3 regions of the Diaphorobacter sp. LR2014-1 genome follow, and region 2 is predicted to be linked to each of the others. Evidence: predicted binding sites of a transcription regulator. Region 2 holds the regulator's gene; each other region holds the start of a gene.

Region 1 (3,272 bases), on a different contig from region 2:
CAACACGCGCGCCAACTACGAGATGGGTGCGGCCATGTCGCTGCTGGACAGCGCCTGGGCACAGGCCGAGCAGACGCGCATCCTGGCGCGCTCACAGGAGGCGTTTGCCAACTTCGACGTGATCCTGGCACCCACCACGCCGGTCTCGCCCTTCCCGTGGACCGCGCTGTACGCGAGTCACATCAACGGGGAACCCCAGGCCAACTATTACCGCTGGCTGGCGCTGACCTACGTGACCACGCTGACCACGCACCCCGCGCTCAGCGTGCCCTGCGGGCGCGACACGGCCGGCATGCCGTTCGGCCTGCAGGTGGTGGGGCGCTTTCGCGACGACCATCGCCTGCTGTCCATCGGCCTGGGGCTGGAGCAGGCCTTCGCCCGCATCGATGGCCTGCAGCGCCCGCGGCCCGACCTGGCCCGGCTGGGGCCGGTGCAGCCCGCGCTCACCTCCATCGTCACCCACGCGCCGGACCCCGATGACGCGCGCGGCGTGCCGCGCCTGGGCGCGCGCGGTGCCGCGGCGCAGGCGTCGGCGGTCTGACAGTGATTGGCGAGGGAACCCATGCAACCCTATGACTTTGTGATCATCGGCGCGGGCATTGCCGGCGCCTCCGCCGGTTGGGAACTGGCCGCGCACCGCCGCGTGCTGCTGCTGGAGCGGGAGGCCCAGCCCGGCTACCACACCACCGGCCGGTCGGCCGCGCTGTACTCGGCCACCTACGGCACGCCCAACATCTGCGCACTCACACGGGCCAGCCGCGCGTTCTACGATGCGCCGCCGCCCGAATTCGGCAGCGCCCCCATCCTCACGCCGCGCGGCGTGGTGTACCTGGCGGGGCCCGACCAGCTCGACCTGCTGGAAGCCGCGTACGCCGAGGCGCTGCCGCGCAACCCGCAGGTGCGCCGCCTGACGCGCGAGGAGCTGCTGGAGCAGGCCCCGTGCCTGCGCCCCGAGGCCGTGGCCGCGGGCATGAGCGAGCCCGGCGCCGCCGACATCGACGTGCATGCGCTGCACCAGGGCTACCTGCGCGGCTTGCGCCAGCGTGGTGGCGAGATCCGCACCCATGCCGAGGTGACGGCCCTGCAACGGGGCGAGGAGGGCTGGCACATCACCCTGGCCGATGGCGAGGTGCTGCACGCGCGCGCCGTGGTCAATGCCGCAGGCGCCTGGGCCGACGTGGTGGCAGCCCAGGCGGGCGTGCCGCCCATCGGGCTGGAGCCGCGCCGGCGCACGGCCTTCACCTTTCCCGTGCCGGCCGGCATGCAAGCGGCCCACTGGCCAGCCGTCATCGGCATTGCGGAGGACTACTACTTCAAGCCTGACGCGGGGCAGATGCTGGGCTCCCCCGCCAATGCCGATGCCGTGGCGCCGCACGACGTGGTGCCTGAGGAACTGGACGTGGCCCTGGGCATCCACCGCATCGAGCAGGTGACGTGCTTTCAGATCCGCCGCCCCTCGCATACCTGGGCGGGGCTGCGCTCGTTCGTGGCCGATGGCGACCTGGTCATTGGCTGGGACAACCATGTGCCCGGCTTCTTCTGGCTGGCCGCGCAAGGCGGCTATGGCATCCAGAGCGCGGCGGGCGCGGCGCTGCTGACGCGGCAGTTGGCACTGGGCGAGCCGCTGGCCCCGGAGCTGGCGCGCGAGGGTGTGGACGTGGCGGGCCTGTCGCCTGCGCGGCTGCGCTGAGCAAGGCCAGGGCTGAAGCCGGCCTGAGCCGGCGAAAAAAAGCCAGCGCGCCGTGCGCGTCAGGCGTAGGTGTTGAGCTGCGTGCCCAGCGGGCCCTCGGTCGCCAGCGGTGGCTGGGGCAGGGCGGCGAGCAGGGTGGCCGCGGCCGTTTCCTGCGTGTCCAGGGCCTTCTTCAGCACGGTGACCTGGACGGCATCGGCCGTCTCGCGGCTGGCGAGGGCGCTGGCGGTGCTGACGATGGATTGGGTGAGGGCGACGTCCATGGCGATCTCCGGTGTACCTCTTGTTATCGGCCAGTTCACCGCGGATTCAAGGGTGCTTCTATAAACATAGCTGTTGGCGCTTGATACGTAAGAATTTCAAGCTGTTTTGGTGCTGAAAATTCATCCTGGCAAGCGCAGCCAGCTATTGTTTTTGTATCAGTCCAGCGCGCTCGCGCCGTAGGCCTCGCAGGCGGCGAGGTCGGAATCGCTGGCCTTGGGCAGGCGCGAGGCCGCGTCGCGCAGCGCCGTGCGCAGGCCTTCCTCCAGCACCGGATGGTAGAAGGGCATGCGCAGCAGGTCGTGCACCGTCAGCCGCTGCTCGACGGCCAGCGCCAGCAGGTGGGCCATGTGTTCGCCCGCTGGCGCGCACAGCTCGGCGCCCAGCAGGCGGCCGCTGCCGTGTTCGGCGTACACGTTCAGGCGCCCGTGGTTGCACTGCGCCACGCGCGCGCGGCCCTGGCGCGCAAAGTCCACCGTGCCCCCCACCCATTGCCCCTCGGGCAGATCGGCATGGCGCTGCCCCACCACGGCGGCCTGAGGCTGGCTGAAGGTGATGGCCAGCGGCGTGCGCCGGGCGAAGCCGCGCGGCGTGGGCGCCAGGGCGTTCAACCCCGCAATGTGACCCTCATCCGCGGCCTCATGCAGCAGGGGGCGGTCGCCATCGGCATCGCCCGCGATGAAGACGGGCAGATCGCCCACCTGCAGGGTGCACGGATCGATGGGCGGGCGGCCCTTGTCGTCCAGCGCCACGCCCAGGGTGTCCAGTCCCAGGTGCTCAAGATTCGGGCGCCGGCCCATGGCGGCCACCACCTGGTCCACCACCACGGTCGCGCTGCCGTTGGTGACCTGTATGCCGCCGGCCACCTCGCGCAGCTCGGCCTTGTCGCCCACGTTGACGATGAATTCGTCCTTCAGCCGCGCCAGCAGCGCGTCGTTGATGGCGGGGTCGCTCAGGCCGGCCACGCTCTTGCCCGTCGCGAAGGCCATCACCTCCACCCCCAGCCGCGCGAGCGCCTGCGCGATTTCCACCCCCAGCGGCCCCAGCCCGATGACGGCCACGCGCGGGCCGAGCGTGGGCTGCTCGAACAGCGTGTCGGTGGTCAGGATGCGGTCACCAAAAGCCAGCCAGTCCTCCGGCACGATGGGGCGCGAGCCCGTGGCGATGATGATGCGCCGCGCGGTGTGCACCTGGCCGTTCACTTCCACACGTTGCGCGTCCAGCAGCCGGGCGTGGCCGCTGATGGCGCGCTCGCCCGCGTCGGTGGCGGCCAGCGTGCCGGCCACGAAGTCATCGCGCAGCGCGCGCACGCGGCGCAGCA
Region 2 (3,272 bases):
GGTGGGCGCCACCGGCGTGGGCAAGACCACCACCACCGCCAAGCTGGCCGCCTTGTGCGCGCGCATCCACGGCCCCGCCAGCGTGGGCCTGATCACGCTGGACACCTACCGCGTGGGCGCGCACGAGCAACTGCGCTCCTACGGCCGCATGCTGGGCGTGGTGGCGCACTTGGCGCACGACCGCGCGGCGCTGCAGGACCTGCTGGGCCTGCTGTCGTCCAAGAAGATGGTGCTCATCGACACCACGGGCGTGGCCCCGCGCGACCCGCGCAAGCGCGACCTGCTGGACGTGCTGGCGCTGCCCGGTGTCAAGCGCCTGCTGGTGCTCAACGCCAGCAGCCACGGCGATACGCTGGACGACGTGCTCACCGGCTTCAAGACCACCGGCTCGCAGCAGGCCATCCTGTCCAAGGTGGACGAGGCCGTGAAGCTGGGCCCCGCCATTGATGCGCTGATCCGCCACCAGATGGTGCTGCGCGGCGTGACCAACGGCCAGCGCGTGCCCGAGGACTGGGAAGCGGCCGACGCCCGCAAGCTCGTGAGCGCCTCCATGCGCACGAGCGTGAAGTCGGCCTTCGATCCCAAGGCCGCCGAGTTGAACTTCTTCTTCTCGCACGCCACGGAAACGGCCGATGAGCGGGGGATGGCCGATGTTGCTTGATACCGCTTTGCACCAGGCCGCCGGGCTGCACAGCTACACGCCGCAGCAGGACCTGCGCCTGCTGGCCGTGCTGAGCCAGCCGGGCAGCGGCCCGTGGCTGGAGATGCTGTGGCAGCTGTGCTCCAGCCTGCAGCGCCTGGGCTACCCCGTCGTGGTGCTGGACGGCACGGCGCTGGAGAGCCCGCACATGCCCGGCCTGGACCAGTTGCTGCACCCGGCTCCCTGGAACGGCGCGCAGACGCTGGCCTCCGCCACCGGCGCGTCGCTGGCCGTGGTGCCCGCGGCCCGCGGGCTGGCCCGCCTGGCGCAGCAGTCCGAACACCATGGCGCCACCGTGCTGCAGCGCCTGCAGCCCTTGTTTCGCGCCTACGCGCTGGTGGTGCTGCATGCACCGCCCGAGCAACTGGCGCCCCTGCTGCGCGGCAGCGCCAGCGTGCCATTGATCATGACCGGCCCCGGCGCACAAGGCATGGTGCGCAGCTACCGCCAGCTCAAACACATGGCGCTGCACGCCGGCGTGCGCTGCACGGTGGCGTCCATCCTCGCGCCGCAGGAGCCTGTGCAGCACCGCCAGACCGCCGAGGCGCTGGACACGCTGCAGCGCAGCGCGCGCACCCACCTGGGCCTGCAGGTCCACACCACCACCGTGGCCGCGGCGCGCGCGCAGGACATCCAGCGGCTGGCCTTGCAACTGCTGGAAAACGCATGCACCATTGACGCTGCCATGCCCCTGCTGCCCCCGCACAGCCTGTGCGCCTCCCTCTCGCCCCTGGACCGGAGCCACTGACCCGATGTACACCGCGAAAGGCCAGCTCGACCGGGACGCGCTGTTCCACCAGCACGTGCCCCTGGTGCGGCGCATCGCCCACCACATGATCGCCAAGCTCCCGCCCAACGTGGAGCTGGACGACCTGATCCAGGTCGGCATGATCGGTCTGAACGACGCGCTCTCGCGCTACGAAGTCGCGCAGGGCGTGCAGTTCGAGACCTTTGCCAGCCAGCGTATCCGCGGCGCCATGCTCGACGAGCTGCGCGAGGGCGACTGGATGAGCCGCAGCTCGCGCAAGAGCCAGAAGGACATCGAGCATGCCCTGCACCGCGTGGAGCAGCGCCTGGGCCGCAGCCCCATCGAGTCCGAGATCGCCGCCGAACTGGGCATGAGCCTGGAGGACTACCAAGCCCTGCTGAGCAAGGTGCGCGGCACGCAGCTGGTGTACCTGGAAGACTTTCACCACGATGACGAGGACGAGGGCTTCCTGGACCGCCACGTGGCCGACGAGGGCGCCGATCCCATGGCCGTGCTGCGCGACCAGCGCCTGCGCGCCTCGCTGGTCGAGGCCATCAAGGCCCTGCCCGAGCGCGAGCAGTACATCATGGGCATGTACTACGAGCACGACATGAACCTGAAGGAAATCGCCGCCGTCCTGGGCGTGACCGAATCGCGCGTGTGCCAGCTGCACAGCCAGGCGATTGCGCGGTTGCGGACGAAGATGCGGGGGCACTGATTTTTTGGATGAAATAGCTGTTTTGCGCTTGCCGGACAAGCGCAGGCAGCTATTTTTTTTGCTTGCGCTGCGGCTTTTCATGGCGCTGGCCGGGATATGCGCCCGGCGGCGCACCTACCTTTCTTTGCTTCGTCAAAGAAAAGTGCCTCGCCCGCCGGGGCGGGTCCCGGTCAACAGCATCAAACCTCCAGAACCCATAAAAAAAGATAGCTGCTAGCGCTTATCCCATAAGCCCCAGCCAGCAATTCGGGCTAAAAGTCACCCCGGTGCCCGATAAATCCGCGCCCCCGCGGCGCCGGACGAAGGCCCATAAGTCACCCCCTCCACCGGCGGCAGCAGCGACGCCACCTGTCGCTCGGTCAGCGCCATCACCCGCGCCAGTTGGTCGCGCACCAGCGTCAATTGCCGGCCGATGGTCTGCACGCGTTGCGCGGCGGCGGGCTCCAGCGCGCCCGCCACAGGCGCCAGGGCCTGGGCCAGCGCCATGGCAGCGCCGCGCAGCTGCACCGCAGTGTCTTCAAAAGTCTGGGGGTTGGAAGCAAGAAGCGCAGCCTGCATGTCCTGCAGCTGCGCTTCGATGGAGGTGAGGGTGTCGTCGAGTGACATGGGGTGCAAGTCTAGAGCCTGTCACCCCGGCGGGCCAGCCGGGCCCAGGAGGGCGGGTCAGCCCCGCGAGTGGGACAGGGTTTCGTAGGCGTTGGACAGCAGCTTGTCGGCCACGGCTTCGGCGTCCACGCGGAAGGTGCCTTTTTCGATGGCGGCCTTGATCGCCTTGACCTTGGCGGTGTCGAAGTCGGCCGTGGACTTGGTGGCGTCCACCCCGCGGGCGGCGGCCGACAGCGTGACGGGCACGCCTGCGGCGGCGCGCGTCGCGCCCTGGGCCGCTTCTTCAGCGGCCGGCGCAGGTGCGGCGGCCTTGGCCTGCTGCTTGTTGGCAGCGGCCTTTGACAGCGCAGTCGCAGTATCCGGGTTGTGTCCAATCTTCATCGCACTCTCCACCACCCCTGTGAGATGTGGGGCCAGTAGCCATGTTTTCGGCCGGCAGGGAGCAGACTTTAGCGCTTTGTGGTGCCTCGCGGCTCACAAAGTGGCTTCTATTGTCCCAT
Region 3 (3,272 bases), on a different contig from region 2:
ATCTCAACCGACGAATCGATAAGCCCCTGGACATCGACGCTGCCGCCAAGACCCACGCCAATGGATGAAAAGCTGGCCATGATCACCTCCTGAAAAACACGGGTTGGCCCGGGAGCGTGCTGACGATCCGGGCGAATCACTGGAATTATCCGCCCCTCGCTCCATTTGCATCGCGCCAATAAGCCCCCGGAAAACCGCCAATCTTCCGCCCGGCGCCGATATTTCTGCACAAGCCATCGGCACATCAGGCATCGGCACAAGGCACAGGGGCAGTGGCAACTTGCATCGCCACTGCCCCGTGTCACCTCAAGGCCGCCGACCGCTTGCCGGCGGGTGCGGCCCCTTGCGCCTGCCCTGCTTACTGCAGCAGCGCCAGAATGCCCTGGGGCAGCTGGTTGGCCTGGGCCACCATGGCGGTGCCGGCCTGCTGCAGGATCTGGGCGCGCGACAGGTTGGCGGTTTCGGCCGCGAAGTCGGCGTCCTGGATGCGGCTGCGGGCGGCGGACATGTTCTCGCCCGAAGTCTGCAGGTTGTTCACTGCCGTCTCGAAGCGAGACTGCAGGGCACCGTAGGTGGCGCGCTGGCCGCTGATGGCGGAGATGGCCGCGTCCACAATGGCCAGCGTGCGGTTGGCGCCGTCCACCGTGCTTACGTCCATGTTCTGCACGGTCTGCAGCTGGCTGGCGGCTGCGGTGTCAGCAGCGGCATTCAGGAAGCTGCCATCGCCACCCGAGCCATCTTGGTCGCTAGCGACGCTGAACGACTTGGACGAATCCAAGGTGATCTGGCCAGTCACAACCAAGCTAGCACCCAAAAAAGCCGCTGCATCCGTGGCGGCACCCGTTGCGGCCAAGGCAGCATCCCCGCCAATGGCCGTCGCACTGTCGTTGGCCAGCGACACGGTCAGATCATTGCCCGACTCGGAGTCATTCACCAACTTGATGTCGTTGCCTGCAGCGTTGGTCAACACCAGGTTCTTGCCATCGTCGCTGACACGGGCCGTGACACCCGTCTTGGACGATGCGTCATTGAACGCCTTCACCGCGTCGCTCAGGCCGTCGGAATTCAGCTTGGCGCCCACCGTGAACGAAATGGTGGCAGGCTGGTCATCCTTGTTGTTAGACGCAATCTGCAGCGTATAGGACTTGTCCTCCGTCAAACCAGCCAGCCCCACCTCGGTGCGTGCCGAGGCAGTCACGCCAGTCTTTTCGGTCTGCGCGTTGATAAGCGCAGCCATGTCCTTGGCCGATGTACCAGCATCGTAAGCCACCGTCTGCGTGCCATAAGCACCATTGATGGTGATCGCGCCTGCAGCGATGGCCGAAGTACCAGTACCTCCGCCCTGCGCCACGATGGCACTAGCCGTGCTGCCCATCGTCAAGTCGCCACCATTGTCGGTAGCCGTAGCTGCCTTGCCGCCGATGCGGTAGTTGCCATAGGCGCTGGTGCTGAAGTTGGACGAAGTGGCGGTAATGGTCTGGTTGGCATTGGCGCCCACCTGGAAGGCGGCGCTGGTGAAGGAGCCGTCCAGCAGCTTGCGGCCGTTGAAGTCGGTGGTCTTGGCGATGCGGTCCAGCTCGGCGGTGAGCTGGTTCACTTCGTCGTTCAGCGCCTGGCGGTCGGATGCGCTGTTGGTGGCGTTGGCCGACTGCACGGCCAGCTCACGCACGCGCTGCAGGATGTCGCCCGAGCTCTTGAGCGCGCCTTCGGCCGTCTGCGCCAGCGAAATGCCGTCGTTGGCATTGCGCACGGCCTGGTTCAGGCCGCGAATCTGGCTGGTGAAGCGCTCCGAAATGGCCAGACCGGCGGCGTCGTCCTTGGCGCTGTTGATGCGCAGGCCCGACGACAGGCGCTGGATGGTGGTGTTGAGGGAGTTCTGGCTCACACCCAGATTACGCTGGGCCATGAGCGAGGCGACGTTGGTATTGATGGTGGATGCCATGATTACTCTCCTGAAAGAACTAACTGGTTGTGGCTTTGCTGCCAACTGGGCCCAGAACCATCTGGCCTCAGCGTTCACAGCGCCTGCACAGGCAGCCTGTTGAACGGCGGGGCGTCATTGCGTGCTTCAAACGTCCCGTTATGTAAGTTTTCGGACGGCCGCCAGAGAACTTTAGGGCTGCATGCAGCGCATGTAAAAATGATTTGCAAGCCAAGTTGCCTCTTGATACGTCCATGCCGATACGTCGATGCATGCATGGCGGGCATGCAGCGCTGGCGCCAACTCTTCGCCACCCTTCGCACCGCCATGTCCCTGTCCCGCCCCAGCGCGCACCACGCCCCGCCGCCAGCGCCTCACGGCGTTGCCGACCTCATCGCCACGGCGCAAGCCCTGCAGGCCGCAGGCGACGGCCCGGGGGCCATCCATGCCTACCGCCAATGGCTGGCGCGCGGCCCTTCGGGGCAGGACTGGGCGGCGCATTTCAACCTGGGGGTGCTGCTGAAAGACAGCGGCGACCTGGCCGGTGCGCGGCAGGCTTTCGGCGCGGCTCTGGCGCAAAAGCCCGACTTTGCCCAGGCGCAGGCCGCACTGGCGCAGGTGACGCCGACGCAAACGCCCGCCGGTTTGCCAGACATCCGGCTTTTCAGCCTGGCCTGGTCTGCCGACACCCTCACGCAGACCGACCCGGACATCGCCATCCTGGACAACCGCGCCAACCCGCGCCCCGATTGGCGCGAGTACTGGCCGATGCGCCACTTTCTGGCGCAACCAACGCTGGACGCGCACGCCTACTACGGCTTTCTGTCGCCCAAGTTCACCCGCAAGACCGGGCTGACCGGCGCCCGCGTCATCCAGTTCATGCGCGACCGCCCCGGCGCCGACGTGTACACCTTCAGCCCCCAGGCGGACATGGGCGCCTTTTTTCTCAACGTGTTCGAGCAGGGCGAGACTTTCGACCCCGGCTTTCTCGCCACCTGCCAGGAGCTGCTGGAACACCTGGGCCAGCCAGCGGACTTGCGCGCCCTGGTGATGGACTCGCGGCACGTGGTTTTCAGCAACTTCATCGTGGCCCGGCCTGCGTTCTGGCAGCACTGGCTGTCGTTGTGCGAAAAGATTTTCCAGCTGGCCGAGGCAGGCGATTCCCCGCTGGCCGCGAAAGTCAACGCCCCCACGACCTACCCCGGCCAAGTGCCGCGCAAGGTGTTCATCATCGAGCGCATGGCATCGCTGCTGCTGGCGCAGGGCGCGTGGCAGTGCGCGCCCTACAGCACCTTTCAATGCGCCTGGTCTGCGCTGCCCACCGCGCAGTTCAGGAACGAGGCCATCGCCA

What was found. The regulator FliA, encoded in region 2, starts transcription of late flagellar genes. The targets are predictions, from matches to a motif close to CTAAAGTTTNNNNNNNNNNNGCCGNTA.
Region 1: a site for FliA is predicted at 1,978-2,004, ahead of BV908_RS16605 (YjfB family protein). Genes of this name have one in related genera too.
Region 3: a site for FliA is predicted at 2,091-2,117, ahead of BV908_RS18385 (flagellin). Genes of this name have one in related genera too.

The regions. Positions count from the first base shown of each region.
Region 1 is NZ_MTBE01000028.1:22,843-26,114, forward strand. Features, by position in the region: gene BV908_RS16595 (amidase family protein) at 1-541, shown strand, start outside; gene BV908_RS16600 (FAD-dependent oxidoreductase) at 563-1,690, shown strand; gene BV908_RS16605 (YjfB family protein) at 1,750-1,953, opposite strand; gene BV908_RS16610 (dihydrolipoyl dehydrogenase) at 2,110-3,272, opposite strand, start outside.
Region 2 is NZ_MTBE01000057.1:10,174-13,445, forward strand. Features, by position in the region: gene flhF (flagellar biosynthesis protein FlhF) at 1-661, shown strand, start outside; gene BV908_RS20950 (hypothetical protein) at 651-1,448, shown strand; gene BV908_RS20955 (RNA polymerase sigma factor FliA) at 1,453-2,166, shown strand; gene BV908_RS20960 (hypothetical protein) at 2,425-2,772, opposite strand; gene flgM (flagellar biosynthesis anti-sigma factor FlgM) at 2,830-3,153, opposite strand.
Region 3 is NZ_MTBE01000035.1:30,156-33,427, forward strand. Features, by position in the region: gene fliD (flagellar filament capping protein FliD) at 1-80, opposite strand, end outside; gene BV908_RS18385 (flagellin) at 359-1,942, opposite strand; gene BV908_RS18390 (tetratricopeptide repeat protein) at 2,249-3,272, shown strand, end outside.